DNA from 3 places in the Sphingobium sp. FW306-1B-F04DB genome. Region 3 is predicted to be linked to each of the others. Evidence: predicted binding sites of a transcription regulator. Region 3 holds the regulator's gene; each other region holds the start of a gene.

Region 1 (5,794 bases), on a different contig from region 3:
TTGGGGACGACCTGTTCGTGCTCGTCCTTGAGAATACTGAGACGGGCGAGGTGCGCGGCACCTGCCAGATCTTCTCGCAGGTCGGCCAGCGCTGGCCCTTCTATTCCTATCGCATCGGCACGCTGACCCAGCACAGCGAGGAACTGAGGCGTACCTTCCGCGCGGACATGCTGACGCTCTCGACCGACCTCGAGGGGGTGAGCGAAGTGGGCGGCCTGTTCCTGCATCCCGGGGAGCGGGCGGGCGGGCTTGGCCTGCTGATTGCGCGCAGCCGCTACCTCTTCATCCGTGAACATCGCGCGCGCTTCGCCGACCGCATCCTCGCTGAACTGCGCGGCGTGATCGACGAGGCGGGCGGATCGCCCTTCTGGGACGGGCTTGCGGGCCGCTTCTTCGGGATGAATTTCCAGGACGCGGACCAGTTCAACGCGGTCCATGGCAACCAGTTCATCGCCGACCTGATGCCCAAGCATCCGATCTACACCGCAATGCTCCCCGAAAGCGCACGCGCGGTGATCGGTATTCCCCATCCCAGCGGCCGCGCCGCGATGCGGATGCTCGAGAACGAAGGCTTCGCCTTCGAGAATTATATCGACATTTTCGACGGCGGCCCGACGATGACCGCGCGCACCGACGCGATCCGCTCGATCCAGGAAGCCGAGGATTCGGAGATTGTCGCGATCGGCAGTGAAGGCGGCGAAAAGGTGCTCGCCGCGCACGGTCGGCTGGCCGATTACAGGGCGACCTATGCCTTTATCGAGCGCCATGAAGGTGGCGGCATCGCGATCGATGCCGAGGGTGCGGCGGCACTGGGCGTCGGTATCGGCGACACGATCGCGCACGTGGCGCGCTGGTAGCACGGCTTTCAAACGGAGTTCTGAATGTCGCTCAGGGAAATCAATTTCGACGGCATCATTGGACCGAGCCACAACTATGCGGGCCTCAGTCTCGGCAACCTTGCCTCGGCGAAGAACGCCGGCCATCTCTCGCAACCGCGCGCCGCGGCGCTGCAGGGGCTCGCCAAGATGCGCGCCAATATCGCGCTCGGACTGACACAGGGCATCCTCCTGCCGCATGACCGCCCCGATACCGACTGGCTCGACAGCCTCAGCACCGATTTCGACACCGCCGAACCGCATGTCCGCGCCTGTTCCTTCTCCGCTTCTTCGATGTGGGCCGCCAACGCCGCGACGGTATCGCCGGCGCCCGACACAACCGACGGCAAGTGCCATCTCACGGTCGCCAATCTTGTGACGATGCCGCACCGCAGTCATGAATGGCCCGGCACGCTCGCACAGCTTCGCCTGGCTTTCGCAGGCACCGCGTTCGCGGTCCATGGCCCCGTTCCGGCGCCATTTGGCGATGAAGGCGCGGCCAATCACATGCGGCTCTGCGCAAGCCATGACGAGCCCGGAGTCGAGGTGTTCGTCTATGGCAGGAGCGGTGGCCCCTACCCAGCGCGCCAGCATATCGAGGCGTCGAAGGCCGTCGCGCGTCGCCACTGGCTCGACATGGAACGCACGCTTTTTGTCCAGCAGTCGGAAGAAGCGATCGCCGCGGGCGCCTTCCACAACGATGTCGTCGCGGTTGCCAATGAACGCGTGCTCTTCACGCATGAAAACGCCTTTGCGGACAAGGAAGGCTTCTATGCCGACCTGCGCCGCCTGATGCCCGAGGTGGAGATCGTCGAGGTGCCTGCAGCCCGCGTCAGCCTGGCCGAAGCGATCACCTCCTATCTGTTCAACGCGCAGCTGGTGAGCCTGCCCGGTGCCGGCGGCATGGCGCTCGTCCTCCCTACCGAGGCGCGCGACACGCCCGCGGTCTGGGAATGGCTGCAGGAACATGTCGCAGGCAACGGCCCGATCCGTCGGCTCGAACCCGTCGATGTCCGCCAGTCGATGGCCAATGGCGGCGGCCCTGCCTGCCTGCGGCTGCGCGTGGTCTGCGATCCCGCCACCGTGGACCCACGCTTCCTGGTGGACGAGGAGAAGCTGCGGCGGATCGAGGGGGTCGTAGCGACGCATTGGCCCGAGACGATCGATGCCGGCGCGATCAATTCGTCTGCGCTCGTCGATCGGGTGCGCACCGCACGGCGCGCGCTGCTCGAGGCGCTCGATCTGGCAGAGCTGGGCTGAACCGCTGTCGGATTAACTTACAGATAACCATGATCGTTAAGAAATTGGTCCGGGAATCCGGGACTGGCCCGCCCCTTGCTTTAGTTTTGGCATGTGGACCCGGATCAAGCGCCTTTTCGTCATCAAGACCCGTTTCGAAGCCTGCCTTATCATCTACGCGCTCTCGCTGGGCGCGATGGAGCGCGGCAAGCACTATCTGACGCAGTTTCCAGGATATGGCGGCTATCTGCTGTGCCTTGCCTGCACTGGCGCGGTGTTCATGGCGGGGGCGATGATCTTCGACGCGCTCGCCGCCAAGCGCGCCGCCACCATGTCTGGCTCAGGCGTCAGTCCGCAACACCCATAGCACCGCCGCCGTCGCAGCGGCCGCTCCGCCGACAAGGAAAAGCGCCGGGACCGCCATTGCGATCCCGACGCCGAATGCGAAAAAGGCCGTGCCGGCAAGCAGCGCGATGATCGCGTCAGCCCGTTGTTTCACGGTGCCGGCACAGGCTCAGCAGCCGTCGCCGACGCCCAGCGCGCCGCCGATCACGCCGCCCAGGGCACCGCCCAGCCCGCGCTTCTTCTTGCACTTCTTCTGCGGCTGCGCCTCGCCCGAGTCATCCGTGGCCGCCGACATCTCGCCCATATCGGGCCCGCCGATCATCCACATCGTCGTCGAGCGGAAGCGGACCCGCGTCGTCCATTCGAGCTTCCATGGCGTCGCAGCATTTGCCGGACGCGGCGGATAGGCGAAATTGGCCTCGGGGCCATAGGCGTTGAGGTTGGACATCAGGAATCCCGATGCCGCCGCCTTGACCTCGGCGGGGATGGTGCAGCTTGTCTGCGTCGGGGGCATCACCACCTTTTCGGTGATCAGGCGCCGCACGGTCTCGGGGGGCAGCCAATCCCACAGCCCGCCGCCGAACTCGCGTGTAGCCGAGGACGACCACCACACGAAATCACCCGAATTGCCGCCATCGCTCTTGGCGCCCACCGCCCAGGCATAATAGCCGGTCGCGCCGGTGACGGCATTCCAGCTGATATTGGTCGCGCCCGCCTGTTCGCTCGCGCGGCCAACGATGCCCGGCATATAGTCCTGCGCGAGGCTGAACTTGATCTCGGGCGTGTAGTTGCCGGCGATGCGGTGTTCGCCGAGGAGCGACGAGCCCTTGCCGGGCTGTTGGCCACCCTTGGCATTGGGCCAGTGGCCGAAAGTCTTGCTGTTCGACGAACTGGGGCCGTAGTCGACTGGCACACGCGTCGAGAAGAGGTTGGGCGGCATCTGCCCCGCGGCCAGCTTGGCGAAATCGATGATCACGGGCTGGCCCGGCCCCGCCTTCGCGCCGCACCCCCAATAGAGCAGCAACCGTCCCTTGGGGCGCTCATAGGATTGGGGCGGCGTTTCCGACGTCCCGCCAGTGGGCGTGATGAGCGGCAGCGCCTTGCCCATCCTGGCGGCGTCGGGCGGGAAGTGATCGGCCTTGGGTGCGCCCGGCGTGGCAGCGTTGCGCGAGCCGAGCCGCAGTTCGACAGTGTGCATCTCGCGATTCGAGGCCCCGCCGCCCATCATCATGCTGATGGCACTGCTGGCGCCGCCCTGCATGCCCGCCATGCCAGTCGTCGTGCTGACGTTCATGACATAGCGCGCGATCGGCGGCGTGCTCGCCGTCTTTTGGGCAATGCCGGGGCCGAAGGCGATCCAGCTCCCCGTCAGCGCGACGCCCGAAATCAGTGCAATTCGTGTGTACCGGTTCATGCAAAGCTCCCTGAAATCTGCGCGACCCGGCCGTGTTTCCAGCACGATGTTGTATCTGCGTAACTACTGGACCGCGTGCCCCTCCGCAATGCGCCAGCGCACAGCTGCGCCGGTGTGCGCAATTTTTCCCGATGGCGGGATGATTTTCAGCCCAGGCACGACGTGGATGCGACCAAGACGCCTTTGCTTGACAGCTAGCCCCTGAAAGGCGCATTTAGAACATAACAGGAACATTGATGAGAGAGTCGTCCGATCACCTCGCCCGGTTGCGCCGGCGCATTGCCCGTATTGCGGGAGCGACCGGGCACACCCTTCAGGACGGACACTTCGCGACGGGGCACGGGGCGCTCGACGCCGCGCTGGGCGGCGGGCTGGCGCGCGGGCGACTTCACGAGCTTTTCGCAGGTGAGTGCGACGATGCAGCCAGCGCATCGGGCTTTGCAGCAATGCTCGCGTTGCGCGCACGCCATGACCAAGCGCCGATATTGTGGCTCAGGACCGATGACGCGGAGCGGCGCTCGGGACGATTCTTTGCTCCCGGTCTGGCCGAACTCGGCGGCAATCCCGATACGCTGTTGCTCGCGCTCGCGCCCGACCCCCGCGCGCTGCTGCGTGGTGCGGCGGACGCGGCACGTTGTACAGGTCTTGGCGCAGTGGTCATTGAATGCTGGGGAAAGAGCCCCCTGCTCGACCTTACCGCGAGCCGGCGGCTGGCGCTCGCCGCCGAGCAATCGGGGGTAACGCTGATCCTGCTCAGGATCGACGCCGCCCCCGTCCCCAGCGCGGCCGACACGCGCTGGGCGGTGCGCGCCGCCGAATCCTCTGCGCTGGAAGCCAATGCGCCCGGACCGGCGCTCTTCGAAATCGAATTACTGCGCCGGCGTACGGGTCCATCGGGCATGTGCTGGCGCGTGGAGTGGGACCGTGACCAATGCCTCTTCCGCGAACCGGCGCTATCTGGCGCTCTGGTTCCCCTTTCTCCCCACGGATCGGCTGAGGCGCCGGCCGCCGCAGAACTGCGCCGCAGCGCTTGAGAGCCATCCCGATGCCCCCTTCGCCTTTGTCGAGAAGATCAAGGGTGCGCTCAGGCTTTCGGCAGTCGACCGGCGCGCGCAGATACTCGGGCTGACGCCGGGGATCGCACTCGCCGATGCGCGCGCGCGCGTGCCCGATCTTCAGGTCTTCGAGCGCGACGACCATGCGGATCAGGACTGGCTCGAGCGGCTTGCCGATGGCTGCCTGCGCTACACACCGATGGTGGCGCTCGATCCACCCGACGGGCTGATCCTCGACATCGCGGGATGCACGCATCTCTTCAGCGGCGAAGCCGCGCTTTCTGTGGATATCGAGGAACGTTGCGCCGCGCTCGGCCTGACCTTGCGCCATGCGATCGCCGCCACGCCCGCCGCGGCGCACGCGCTGGCGCGGCATCAGGCGTTGCCCGCCGTGGACGAAGCCGCGGCGCTCAGGCGCCTCCCCGTCGCCGCGCTGGGGCTTGAGCCCGAGGCGACGCAGGGACTGATCCGCGCGGGATTGAAGACAATCGGCGATCTGGCCGTCCGCCCGATGACGGGGATTGCCGCGCGTTTCGGCAGCGATGCGGTCGAGGCGCTGCGCCATCTGCTGGGTGAAGCCGACCGGCCGATCAGACCACGCCGCGCGCCGCCGCGCATTCTTGCCGAGCGCCGTTTCGCCGAGCCAATCGCACGCACCGAATACGCGCTGACAGCCTTGGGTGAGCTCATGGTCGAAGCCGCGAAGCAGCTCGAGGAACGCAAATGCGGCGGGCGGGGATTCGAGGCGACCTTCTTCCGTAGCGACGGGCTCGCACGCACGCTAGCGATCGAGACGGGCCAGCCGTCGCGCGATCCGAAACGCGTTATGCGGCTTTTCCGCGAGCGGATCGAGGCCTTGCGCGATC
Region 2 (5,794 bases), on a different contig from region 3:
GGCGCTCGACCACTTCGGCGGACTGCGTGAAATCGAGCCGCGCCTCGGCCTTCTCGATCTTGGCGGCATAGGTGACGCCGTCGTCGGGCTGGGGTTTGCAGGGATAGGCAACGGGGTTGGACAAGACTTCGACCATCAGCGCCGCGCCCTTTTCGGCAAGTTCGTCGGTCAGCGCGCCTGCGGTCTTGCGATCCACCGGCGTTTCCACCTTCGCGCGCATTGGCCCGGTATCGAGCCCCGTTTCCATGTCCATGATCGTCACGCCCGTCACTGCGTCGCCCGCGAGGATCGCACGGTGGATTGGCGCGGCACCCCGCCAGCGCGGCAGCAGCGAGGCGTGGACGTTGAGGCAACCCAGCTTCGGCGCGTCGAGGATCGCGCGCGGCAGGATCAGGCCATAGGCAGCGACCACCGCGGCATCGAGACCGAGCGCCGCGAATTTCGCCTGTTCTTCCGCGCCCTTGAGCGAAAGTGGCGTCATGACGACGATGCCCAGTTCTAAGGCACGACGATGAACGGGAGAGGGCGACAGCGCCTTTCCGCGCCCCGCACGGCGCGGCGGCTGGCTGTAGACTGCCACGACATCATGGCCCGCGGTGACCAGTGCATCGAGCGTCGGGACAGCGAATTCGGGGGTTCCCATGAAGGCTATGCGCATGATGTCTCTCAACCGCTTGGCAGAAGGGAGTGCAAGCCCTTATCTGAGCGCATGGCATCACCCGAGATCGAAATGCTCACCCAGGCGCTGGCGCGTCTCCCCGGATTGGGACCGCGATCGGCGCGCCGCGCGGTGCTCTATCTGCTCAAGAAGCGCGAAAGTGCGATGGCGCCGCTGCTCCGCGCGCTCGAGGTGGTAAACGAACGGCTCGACACCTGCGGCATCTGCGGCAATGTCGATACCGTCAATCCGTGCGGCGTGTGCACCGACCCGCGCCGCGATTCGCGCGCGCTGTGCGTGGTGGAGGAAGTGTCCGACCTCTGGGCGCTCGATCGGTCGCGGCTGTTCCCGGGCAAGTTCCATGTCCTCGGTGGGCGGCTTTCGGCGCTCGAGGGTGTGCGGCCCGAAGACCTGGCAATCGACAGCCTGATCCGCCGCATCGCCGCGGGCGGCATCGACGAGGTCGTGCTAGCGATGAACGCCACGCTCGAGGGACAGACGACCGCGCACTATATCGCCGAGCGTATCGAGCAATATCCCGTGCGGATCACGCAGCTTGCGCACGGCCTGCCCGTCGGCGGCGAGCTCGACTATCTCGACGAAGGCACGCTGGCGCAGGCGTTGCGCGCGCGTCGTCCCGTCGCCTGAGCGCGGTTGAAAAGCCGGACTGCTGCGACTAATTAGCCCTCATGGCCATTCTTCCGATCCTCGAGACGCCCGACCCGCGTCTGCGCACGATTTCCACGCCCGTCGACAAGGTCGACGATGAACTCCGTGCGCTCATCGACGACATGTTCGAGACGATGTACGACGCGCCCGGAATCGGGCTCGCGGCGATTCAGGTGGGCGTGCCCAAGCGCGTGCTCGTCATCGACCTACAGGAACCCGAGGAAGAGGGCGGCCCCGTGGTCCGCAAGCCGCTGGTGTTCATCAACCCCGAACTGTTCGATCCTTCCGAGGAGATGGCGGTCTATTCGGAAGGTTGCCTGTCGGTGCCTGATCAATATGCCGATGTCATCCGCCCCGCCGAAATCAGCGCGCGCTGGCTCGACTATGATGGCAATCCGCACGAGGAACGCCTCGATGGGCTGCTCGCGACCTGCATCCAGCACGAGATGGACCATCTCGAGGGCATCCTCTTCATCGACCATCTGTCGAAGCTGAAGAAGGACATGATCCTCAAGAAGCTGGCCAAGGCGCGCAAGAACGCGGCCTGAGGCAAGCCTCAGCCCGGCGCCGGCCCGCAATAGATCAGGCCGATCGGCTGAAAGATGCGGTCGGCCTCCACCATCATCGCACCCGCCGACTCGGCGAAGCGCAGCCGCAGCGTATTGCGCATTTCCTCGCCTTCGGCGCGACACATCGCGGCGATGTCATAGCCGCCCGGCACCGGGTTGATCCGGTCGAAGTCGCACGAAACCTCGCCTGCGGTGCCGACCCCGCGCTCGGTGAAGCGCCAGGCGCCACCCGCGCACAGATCCTTGTCCGCCGCCCAGGTGCCAACGAAACGAAGATTGGCATCCGCCGGCGGCAGGGCATTGGCGGGAGGCGGAGCCGGTGCGACCGCGTTGGTTGGCGCGGAAGCGGTGTTGTCGGACTCATTCTTCTGTTCGGGTTCGGATTTCTGGCAGGCGGCAAGCAGCGCCAGAAGGGCGATCGCAACGGTGACTGGCTTCATGCTTCGATCCTGCCCAAGCCGTGGCGCATCCGCCAGTCTTTTAGCCGACCGAGCGCACCGTCACCGCGATGAGCCGATTTGGGGGACGCCACCGCTTGCCAGCCGGGCTCCAAACGGGCAAAGGTTCACTTAATGTTCTTGCGGGGCTGAGTGATGATAACGCCTGTTGTGATGCTTGCTGTCGTCGTCGCGCTGTTGACGGGGCTCGGGCTTGGCTGGTTCCTGGGCGGGCGTTCGACCGCGGCCGCGCGGGGCGAGCGCGACCAGCATCTCGACAATTTCCGCAAGGCAATAACCGATCTGGCGGGCGCCGAGGAGCGCGCCAAGGCGGTGCCGCTGCTCCAGCAGGCATTGGCCGAGGCATCGAGCGAGCGCGAGGCGGCGCGGACCGAAGTCGCCGCACTGCGCGCCGAGCGTGCCGCGCGCGAACAGGCGCTGCAGGATCAGATCAAGGCACTGCTCGAGGCCAAGGAGGCGCTTTCGGCGCAGTTCAGCGAGGTCGGGCAGAAGCTGCTGAGCGAGGCGCAGCGCCAATTCCTCGATCGCGCCGACCAGCGCTTCCATCAGGCGGGCGAAAAGAGCGAGGCGCAGTTGAAGGCGCTGCTCACCCCCGTCGAAACCACGCTCAAGCGCTATGAGGAAGGGCTGCAGCGCGTCGAAAAAGATCGCGTCGACAGCTATGCGATGTTGCGCGAGCAGGTGGATCAGGTGCGCGTGGGGCAGGGGCAGGTGAAGGACGAGGCCGCGCGTCTCGTCAACGCGCTGCGTTCGAGCCCCAAGGCGCGGGGGCGCTGGGGCGAACAGTCGCTGCGCAACGTGCTCGAACAGGCGGGTCTCTCGCCGCATGCCGATTTCCGTACCGAAGTTTCGGTCGACACCGATGACGGCAGACTGCGCCCTGACGTGATCGTGCGCCTCCCCGGTGGTCGCGAACTGGTGATCGACGCCAAATGCTCACTATCCGCCTATCTCGATGCATCCGAAGAAGTCGATGAAACAACGCGGCTCAACCATCTGAAATCGCACGCGGCATCGATCCGGAACCATGCGCGCCAGCTCGGCGAGAAAAGCTATTGGGAACGCTTCGGCAAGGCCGCCGACTATGTCGTGATGTACATTCCGGGGGAACATTTCCTGTCGGCCGCGCTCGAACAGGACGACGGCCTGTGGGAGTGGGCGTTCGAGCGCCGCGTGTTGCTCGCAACGCCGACCAACCTCGTCGCGATCGCGCGGACCGTCGCCAGCGTCTGGCGGCAGGAGAAGCTCGCCGAGGAGGCGCAGCAGATCGGGGCTCTGGGCAAGGAGATGTACGAGCGGCTCGTCACGGTCGCGGGCCATCTCAAGCGCGTCGGCGGCGGACTCAACAGCGCGGTGGACAACTACAACAAGTTCGTCGCGAGCTTCGAGGGGCGCGTGCTGGTAACGGGACGCAAGTTCCGCGACCTCAATGTCGAGACGGGCGCGAAAGAGATCGAGGCGATGGAAAGCGTCGACACGCTCGCGCGTCAGCCGACCGAGCTTCTGCCGTCGCCCGCCGAGATCGAAGAGCGCAAGCAGGACGCGGCCGAATAGGGCCTCAGATTGCGCGCTTGAGGACTATTTCGCCGCCGTCACGGCCCGAGATGACGAGCGTGTCGCCGTCGCGATAGTGCTCCGTCACGTCTCCGGACAGGATTGTGAACAGCTTGCGCTCCTGCTCCATCGCGGGTGCCGCGCAGGCCATCTTGGTCGAGGCGACCTGTGCCAGGCTCAATCTGTCCCCGGTCTGCGTATAGCTGCCCGAAAAACGGTTGCAGCCGCTGCTGCCGCTCAGCCGGTCGCCGGTAAAGGCGAGACTTGCCGGCCTGCCGTCCTCGGGCACCGCGCTGCCAGCTATGCTCGCGATCGACCAACTGGTGCCGGCCAGCGCCGCCGGCGGGATCACGGCCCCGCCGCAACCCTTCACGGTCTTGCCGTCGGCGATCACCATCACGCTGTCGGGATAGACGCGATCGCTCATCCCGTCGCTGCATCGGACATGCGTGACATCGACCACAAGCGAATGCACCTCGTCCTTGGCTTCATAGCGGTGCCCGTTGAAGCTGGTGCGCAGCTGGGGGCGGGGCAGGGTGATGCGCGTCGCACCATAATCGCCCTGATAGTCGATCTGCGCAGGCGATATCGCCACCGTCCAGCCCGGCTCGGTGCCGATTGCACGGTAGTTCACGGCTACCGGGGCCACAGGCTGTTGCGGGCCCGGGCTGTTCGCGGTGCAGGCGATGAGCAGTAGGGTGGCAAGAGGCAGAGCGATTTTCATGTCGCTTCAACAACGAAATCGCGTGTTGGTTCCCCTAGGGCGGCGTGTGCCAAATCTGAGCCATGTCCCTACCTGTGCTCCGGGCTTGACCCGGAGCCCATGCTGCAAACAACAGCCGCCCGAACAGATGGGCTCCTGCTTTCGCAGGAGCACTGAACCCGACTTAACGCGTGCCGCTCTAGCGGGCGCGTTTCTGATTGAGCAACTCATAGGCCATCACCGCGGTGGCGATCGCGGCGTTGAGGCTGTCAGCCTTGCCCATCATCGGCATCTTTACAAGGATATCGCAATTATTTTCGTAGCTTGACGGAAGTCCCTGAGATTCATTGCCAACCAAGAGAAACGCCGGGCTCTCGTAGCGCGGCGCCTGATAATCGTGATCGGTATTGAGACTGGTGCCGATCAGTTGCCCCGGCCCGCTTCGCAGCCAGGCCAGGAATTCGGGCCAACGTGCCGTCGTGATCTTCTGCGTGAACAGTGCACCCATGCTGGCGCGCACTGCCTCTACGGAAAAGGGGTCGACGCAGTCGTCAACGAGGATAAGCCCGCCCGCGCCGACCGCATCACCCGTGCGCAGGATTGTACCGAGATTGCCCGGATCCCTGAGCGACTGCGCGACGATCCAGATGTCAGCGACATTGCGGTCAAGCTGATCGAGCGGGGTCAGCATGTCGGGATAAACGCCGATCACCGTCTGCGGGTTTTCCTTGCCCGAAAGCTTGTGGAGGATGTCGGGAATCGTCTCGATGACGTCGCCGCCCGCGGCTTCGGTCGCGGCGACAAGGCGCCGCACGATCGGATGATCCGCGGATTCGCGCGCATAGAACAGCATTTCGGGCAGGAACCCGGCTTCCTCGGCCTCGGCGAGGATCCGCAGCCCCTCGGCGAGAAAAAGCCCTTCGCGCTTGCGATGCTTCTTCTCGCGCAGACCGCGGACACGCTTGATCAACGGGTTGGAAAAGCCTGTAATTTCGCGCGGCACGCGTTCAATCCTCGCCGAACTTGGCCTCGACGAGTTCGGCAAGCAACGCAACCGCGGCCTCCGCGCCATCCCCGCGCGCGCTGATCGTGACCTGGTCGCCCATCGCCGCACCCAGCATCATCAACCCCATGATCGAGGTTCCGGTCACGGTCGATCCGTCCTTTTCGACCTCGACCGTTG
Region 3 (5,794 bases):
GGCATCTTCGCTATCAGCCGGTGGCTGGCGATCATGCGCTGGTGCGGATCGGTGATGTCGGTCGAGTCGTGATAGAAGGCCGAGAGCGCGCCGACGACGCCGCACATGATCGCCATCGGGTGCGCGTCGCGGCGGAAGCCGCGATAGAACGTCGCGAGCTGCTCGTGCAGCATGGTGTGACGGGTGATGGTGTTGTCGAACTTTTCGAGCTCGGTCTTGGTCGGAAGCTCGCCGTTCAGCAGCAGATAGGCGACTTCCATGAAGCTCGACTGCTCGGCGAGCTGGTCGATCGGATAGCCGCGGTGCAGCAGCACGCCGTTGTCGCCGTCTATGTAGGTCAGGCCCGATTCGCAGCTGGCGGTCGAGGTGAAGCCGGGGTCATAGGTGAAGGCGCCCGTCTGGCCATACAGCTTGCGAATGTCGAGGACGTCCGGACCAACACTGCCCTTCAGGACGGGTAAGTCCACATTCTTGTCGTCCATCGCCAGTTTCGCGGGTGCTTCGGCCATATTCACTTCCTTCCTGTCAAAACTCCGTCACGGGCGAATCAGGCTGCCCGTTCCGCGATACGCGCCAGCGACTCCTCCCTGCCGAGAAGCACCAGCACGTCGAATATTCCCGGCGAGGTCGAACGCCCGGTGAGCGCGGCCCGCAAGGGCTGGGCAACTTTGCCCAAGCCAATTCCTGCATCCTCGGCCACCTGGCGCACCGCGGCTTCAAGCGCAGGTGTGGACCAGTCGGCGACCTTCTCCAACGCGGCGCCCGCCTGTGCCAGCAGGTTCGCCGCGTCGCCCTCTAGCAGAGTTGCCGCCTTTTCGTCGAGCATGAGCGGGCGTGTGTCGAAGAGGAAGAGAGCGCCTTCCGCGATCTCGTTGAGATTCTTGGCGCGCGGCTTGAGTGAGGCCATCGCCGCAGTCAGGAGCGTGACGTCTTTGCTGGTCAGCGTGCGCCCGATCCGCGCTTCGACGCGCGTACGAACCAGATCGGCAAGGCGCGTATCATCAGCCTCGCGAATATAGTGGCCATTGAGATTCTCGAGCTTCTTGAGGTCGAAGCGCGAAGGCGAGCGGCCAACGCCCGCCAGCTCGAACCATTCCACCGCCTGTTCGCGGCTGATGATCTCGTCATCACCGTGACCCCAGCCCAGCCGCAGCAGATAGTTGGACACGGCCTCGGACAGCAGCCCCATTTCGTCGCGATAGGCGTCGACCCCCAGCGCACCATGGCGCTTGGATAGCTTAGCGCCGTCGCTGCCGTGGATCAGCGGGATATGCGCATATTCGGGCTCGGGCCAGCCCATGGCGCGATAGATCGGCAACTGGCGGAAGGCGTTGTTCAAGTGATCGTCACCACGGATGACATGCGTGACCCCCATGTCGTGGTCGTCGACCACCACCGCAAGCATATACGTTGGTATGCCGTCCGAGCGGAGAAGCACGAGATCGTCGATTTCGGCATTCTGCACGGTGACCTCGCCCTGGACATGGTCGCGGATCGTGGTCGCGCCCTCGATGGGTGCCTTGAGGCGGATGACGTGGGGCGCGTCGGGATCGCTGGGGACCTTGTCGCGCCAGGGCGAGCGGATGCGCAGCGGCTGCTTCGCCGCCTGAGCCTCGGCGCGCATCTGCGCCAGCTCGTCGGGGGTCAGATAGCAGCGATAGGCAGCGCCGCGCGCCAGCATCGCATTGGCGACCTCCGCATGGCGCGAGGCGCGCGCGAACTGGTAAACCGCGTCGCCATCCCAATCGAGGTTCAGCCACTTCATGCCGTCGAGAATCGCCTCGATCGCGGCGTCGGTCGAACGCGCGCGGTCAGTATCCTCGATACGGAGCAGGAACTTGCCGCCATGGTGCCGCGCGAACAGCCAGTTGAACAGCGCGGTGCGCGCGCCTCCGATATGGAGGAAGCCGGTGGGCGACGGTGCGAACCGGGTTACAACAGGCTGAGTTTCAACGCTTGCGCCCACGCGCATGTTCTCCACTATAAGCAGGATGGCCAGAACGACCGGGCACGCCCCTAGCACGGGTTTTCCGATGCTGCAAAAGGCCCGATCGCGCGCGTCCGGCGACGTTACGACATGGCTGGAAAACTGGCTCGAGGCCGAGCGAGATCAACTCGCTCTGTGGATTCCCGTGGCGTTGGGGATCGGCATCGCGGCCTGGTTCTGGATTCCCATGCGCACGGGTTGGGTCGCGTTCCTCCTCGTGGCTTTGGCGGTTGCGCTCGGCGGCGCGGCGATCGGGTTTTCGCGCCGCGTGGGTAGGGGGTTGTTCTGGATTGGCGTCATGGCGGCATCGGGGTGCGCGCTCATCTGGTGGCGCGCGGACAGCGTTGCCGCGCCCGTGCTCGAGCAACCGGCGGTGACCCAGTTTCGCGGTCAGGTTCTCGCCGCCGAACCGCTCCCGGCACGCGGCGTGGTCCGCCTGCTGCTCGCACCGATCGAGGCGCCCGAACTGCCGGACCGGGTGCGCGTCAATATCGATGAGGCGGATGCATCGCCGCAAATCGCGCGGGGCGCCAAGGTTTCCTTGCGTGCGCGGATCATGCCGCCTCCCGAAGCCGCGGTGCCGGGTGCCTATGATTATTCGCGCCTCGCCTGGTTTTCAGGCATCGGCGGGACTGGCAAGGCACTGGGGGCGCCCGCGATTGTATCGCCCGCGCCCGACGCCTTGGGCGCCGGTTTCCGCGCCCGGCTGACGCGGCATGTGCGCGATTCGGTGGGCGGTGACGAGGGTGCGATCGCCGCCACACTTGCGACGGGCGATCGCGGGGCAATTACCGAAGAAGATGTCGAGGCGATGCGGCGCAGTGGCCTTGCGCACCTGCTCTCAATCAGCGGACTGCATGTGACCGCAGTGGTTGCCGCCACGATGCTGATCATGATGCGGTTGCTCGCGCTCAGCCCCAGGCTCGCGCTGCACTGGCCGCTGCCACTGATTTCCGCGGGGGCGGGAGCCTTGGCGGGGATCGGCTATACATTGCTGACTGGTGCCGAGGTGCCGACGATCCGATCTTGCATCGCGGCGCTGTTGGTGCTTGGCGGGATCGCGATCGGACGCGAGGCGATCACACTTCGCCTGATTGCGGCGGGGGCGCTGTTCGTGCTGCTGCTCTGGCCCGAGTCGATCGCGGGGCCCAGCTTTCAGATGAGTTTCGCGGCGGTCACTGCGCTGGTCGCGCTGCACGAACATACGGGCGTTCGCGCACTACTGTCGCGACGCGACGAGGCGATTGTGATGCGCCTTGGCCGATTGCTGCTCGGATTGCTGTTGACCGGAATTGCGGTAGAGATCGCGCTGACCCCGATCGCGCTGTTCCATTTCCACAAGTCGGGTGTTTATGGCGCCTTTGCCAATATCGTCGCGATTCCGCTCACGACCTTCATCATCATGCCGCTCGAGGGCCTGGCGCTTGTCTGCGACCTTGTCGGACTCGGCGAACCCCTCTGGTGGTTGACGGGCAAGGCGCTGGCGCTGCTGCTCGGGCTGGCGCGCTGGGTCGCAGAAGCGCCGGGCGCGGTCGCCGCGCTCCCTGTCATGCCCGCTCCGGCTTTCGCGCTCATGGTCACGGGCGGGCTGTGGCTATGCCTTTGGCGTACGCGCGTGCGCCAACTGGGGCTGGCGCCTTTATTCGTGGGCCTGATCTGGGCGCTTTCCGTACCAGGCCCCGACCTGCTCGTGAGCAACGACGGTCGACATCTTGCGCTTGCAGATGGCAAGGGTGGCTATGCATTGCTGCGCCCGCGCGCCGGCGACTATATCCGCGACGCGCTCGCCGAAAGCGCCGGGTTTGAGGGTGAACTGACCGATCTCGATGCGCTGCGCGGCGCGCGCTGCAATGCCGATGCCTGCGCCGCCGACATCATCCGCGGCACGCGCCGCTGGCGCCTGCTCGCCACGCGCAGCAGCCAGATCATGCCCTGGCGCGAACTCGTCGCGGCCTGCCGCGGCGCCGATATCGTCGTCAGCGACCGGCGGCTGCCTGATGGTTGCCAGCCACGCTGGCTCAAGATCGATCGGACTCTGCTCGCGCAAACGGGCGGCCTCGCGATCCACCTCGCGTCGCAAAACGTGCAGACGGTGAAGTCACCGGGGGATCATCCCTGGCTCAACCCGCCGCGCCCCGCAGCGTTGCCGCAATCTCGCCGAGGGGATCAGTAGCGGCGCAGAAGCCCCGCGAGCCGACCCTGGATACGGATCTGGTCGGGGCTGTAGCGCTGCGGATCATAGGCGCGGTTGGCCGGGTCGAGCCGCACCATGGCGCCCTCGCGTCGGAAATATTTGAGCGTCGCCTCGCTGTCCTCGACCAGTGCCACCACGATCTCGCCGTCGCGCGCAACGTCGGTGCGGCGGATCAGCGCATAGTCGCCGTCGAGAATCCCCGCCTCGACCATCGAGTCACCCGACACCTCGAGCGCATAATGTTCGCCCGAGCCCAGCAGTGCGGCGGGCACCGAGAGGGTGCTCTGGCCCTCGAGCGCCTCGATCGGCATGCCCGCGGCGATGCGGCCGTGCAGCGGAATCTCGAGCACGTCGTTGGCGGCGATCGGAATCTCGCGCGGTGCGGGGGCGCTCGGCGCCTTGATCGGTTTCACCTCGGCGCGCTCGGGCAATTTGAGCACTTCGAGCGCGCGGGCGCGATTGGGGAGGCGGCGGATGAAGCCGCGCTCCTCGAGCGCGCTGATCAGGCGGTGGACGCCCGACTTGGACTTGAGGTCGAGCGCTTCCTTCATTTCCTCGAACGAAGGCGAAACGCCCGTTTCGGCGAGCCGATCGCTGATGAAACAGATCAGTTCATGTTGCTTGCGCGTCAGCATCACCGCACCTCCAAAGGAACGAACGGAGAACGTGTAGGAAACAAAAGATTCCAAGTCAAGTCAGCGGCAGGATCTCCGCGATTGCGCCGGCCGGCGCGGCGGGCGCGTGCGGGGGGCGCAGGATCAATGCATTGGCCGAGGCCAGCGCAACCATCGCGGCGCTGTCCTGGCTGGTCGCAGGGCGGACAATGCCGTCGGACCAGATTCCGCGCAGATATTCGGCACGGCCGGCGGTCGGCGGAAGGTCGGTTTCGAGCGTCGCGCGATGTGTGGCGGGCAAGGGATCCCGCGCGCCGGCGAGATGCGCGACGAGCGGCCTGAGGAACAGCATCGCAGTCGCGAAGGCGGACACGGGATTGCCGGGCAGACCAAGTGCCACCGCCGCGCCCAGCCGGCCCGCCATCAGCGGCTTGCCCGGCTTCATCGCGATCTTCCAGAAATCGAGCATCGCCCCCGCGGCTTCGAGCGCGGGGCGGACGAGATCGTGGTCGCCGACCGAGGCACCGCCCGTCGTCACGATCACGTCTGCGTCGAGGGCTGCGCCGAAGGCGGCGCTGAGCGCGTCGAGGCGGTCGGGCACGATGCCGCGGTCGAGAACGTCGACCGGAAGATCGCCGAGCAACGCGGCCAGCATCACCGCGTTGGACGAGGGGAGTTGCGCGCCTTCGACGGGCATGCCCGGCGGAACGAGTTCATCGCCCGTCGAGATCAGTGCGACCTTGATGCGCCGTCGGGCCGCGAGCGTACCGTGTCCGCCGATCGCGGCGAGGCCTATGCGCGCGGGCGTGAGCCGGTCACCGGCGGCGATCAGCCGGTCGCCCTCTGCGAAGTCGCTGCCCGCGCGGCGAACGTGCTGGCCGGTGGCGGCGGGGCCTTCGCCGGTGAGGGTCAGCGCGGTGCCGTCGCGCGCGACCTCTTCCTGGATGACGATCGTATCGGCGCCTTGAGGTAGCGGGGCGCCGGTGAAGATGCGGACGG

The links. Region 3 encodes LexA, which represses DNA repair genes until DNA is damaged. Its sites were predicted from a motif close to GTTCCNCNCTTGTTCT; they were not measured.
Region 1: AC3WJD_RS11090 (ImuA family protein) is a predicted target of LexA. The motif match lies at 4,090-4,105, and genes of this name have one in related genera.
Region 2: AC3WJD_RS00310 (DNA recombination protein RmuC) is a predicted target of LexA. The motif match lies at 2,460-2,475, and genes of this name have one in related genera.

The regions. Positions count from the first base shown of each region.
Region 1 covers NZ_JBYSXE010000020.1:38,693-44,486, forward strand. Annotated here, with positions in the region: gene AC3WJD_RS11070 (arginine N-succinyltransferase) at 1-857, shown strand, start outside; gene AC3WJD_RS11075 (N-succinylarginine dihydrolase) at 882-2,135, shown strand; gene AC3WJD_RS11080 (hypothetical protein) at 2,227-2,481, shown strand; gene AC3WJD_RS11085 (hypothetical protein) at 2,629-3,873, opposite strand; gene AC3WJD_RS11090 (ImuA family protein) at 4,110-4,907, shown strand; gene AC3WJD_RS11095 (Y-family DNA polymerase) at 4,798-5,794, shown strand, end outside.
Region 2 covers NZ_JBYSXE010000001.1:60,681-66,474, forward strand. Annotated here, with positions in the region: gene fmt (methionyl-tRNA formyltransferase) at 1-658, opposite strand, end outside; gene recR (recombination mediator RecR) at 710-1,306, shown strand; gene def (peptide deformylase) at 1,348-1,875, shown strand; gene AC3WJD_RS00305 (hypothetical protein) at 1,884-2,336, opposite strand; gene AC3WJD_RS00310 (DNA recombination protein RmuC) at 2,493-3,908, shown strand; gene AC3WJD_RS00315 (META domain-containing protein) at 3,913-4,542, opposite strand; gene AC3WJD_RS00320 (TrmH family RNA methyltransferase) at 4,811-5,614, opposite strand; gene AC3WJD_RS00325 (HPr family phosphocarrier protein) at 5,619-5,794, opposite strand, start outside.
Region 3 covers NZ_JBYSXE010000017.1:35,626-41,419, reverse strand. Annotated here, with positions in the region: gene AC3WJD_RS10115 (citrate synthase) at 1-509, opposite strand, end outside; gene gltX (glutamate--tRNA ligase) at 548-1,972, opposite strand; gene AC3WJD_RS10105 (ComEC/Rec2 family competence protein) at 2,034-4,160, shown strand; gene lexA (transcriptional repressor LexA) at 4,154-4,816, opposite strand; gene AC3WJD_RS10095 (molybdopterin molybdotransferase MoeA) at 4,872-5,794, opposite strand, start outside.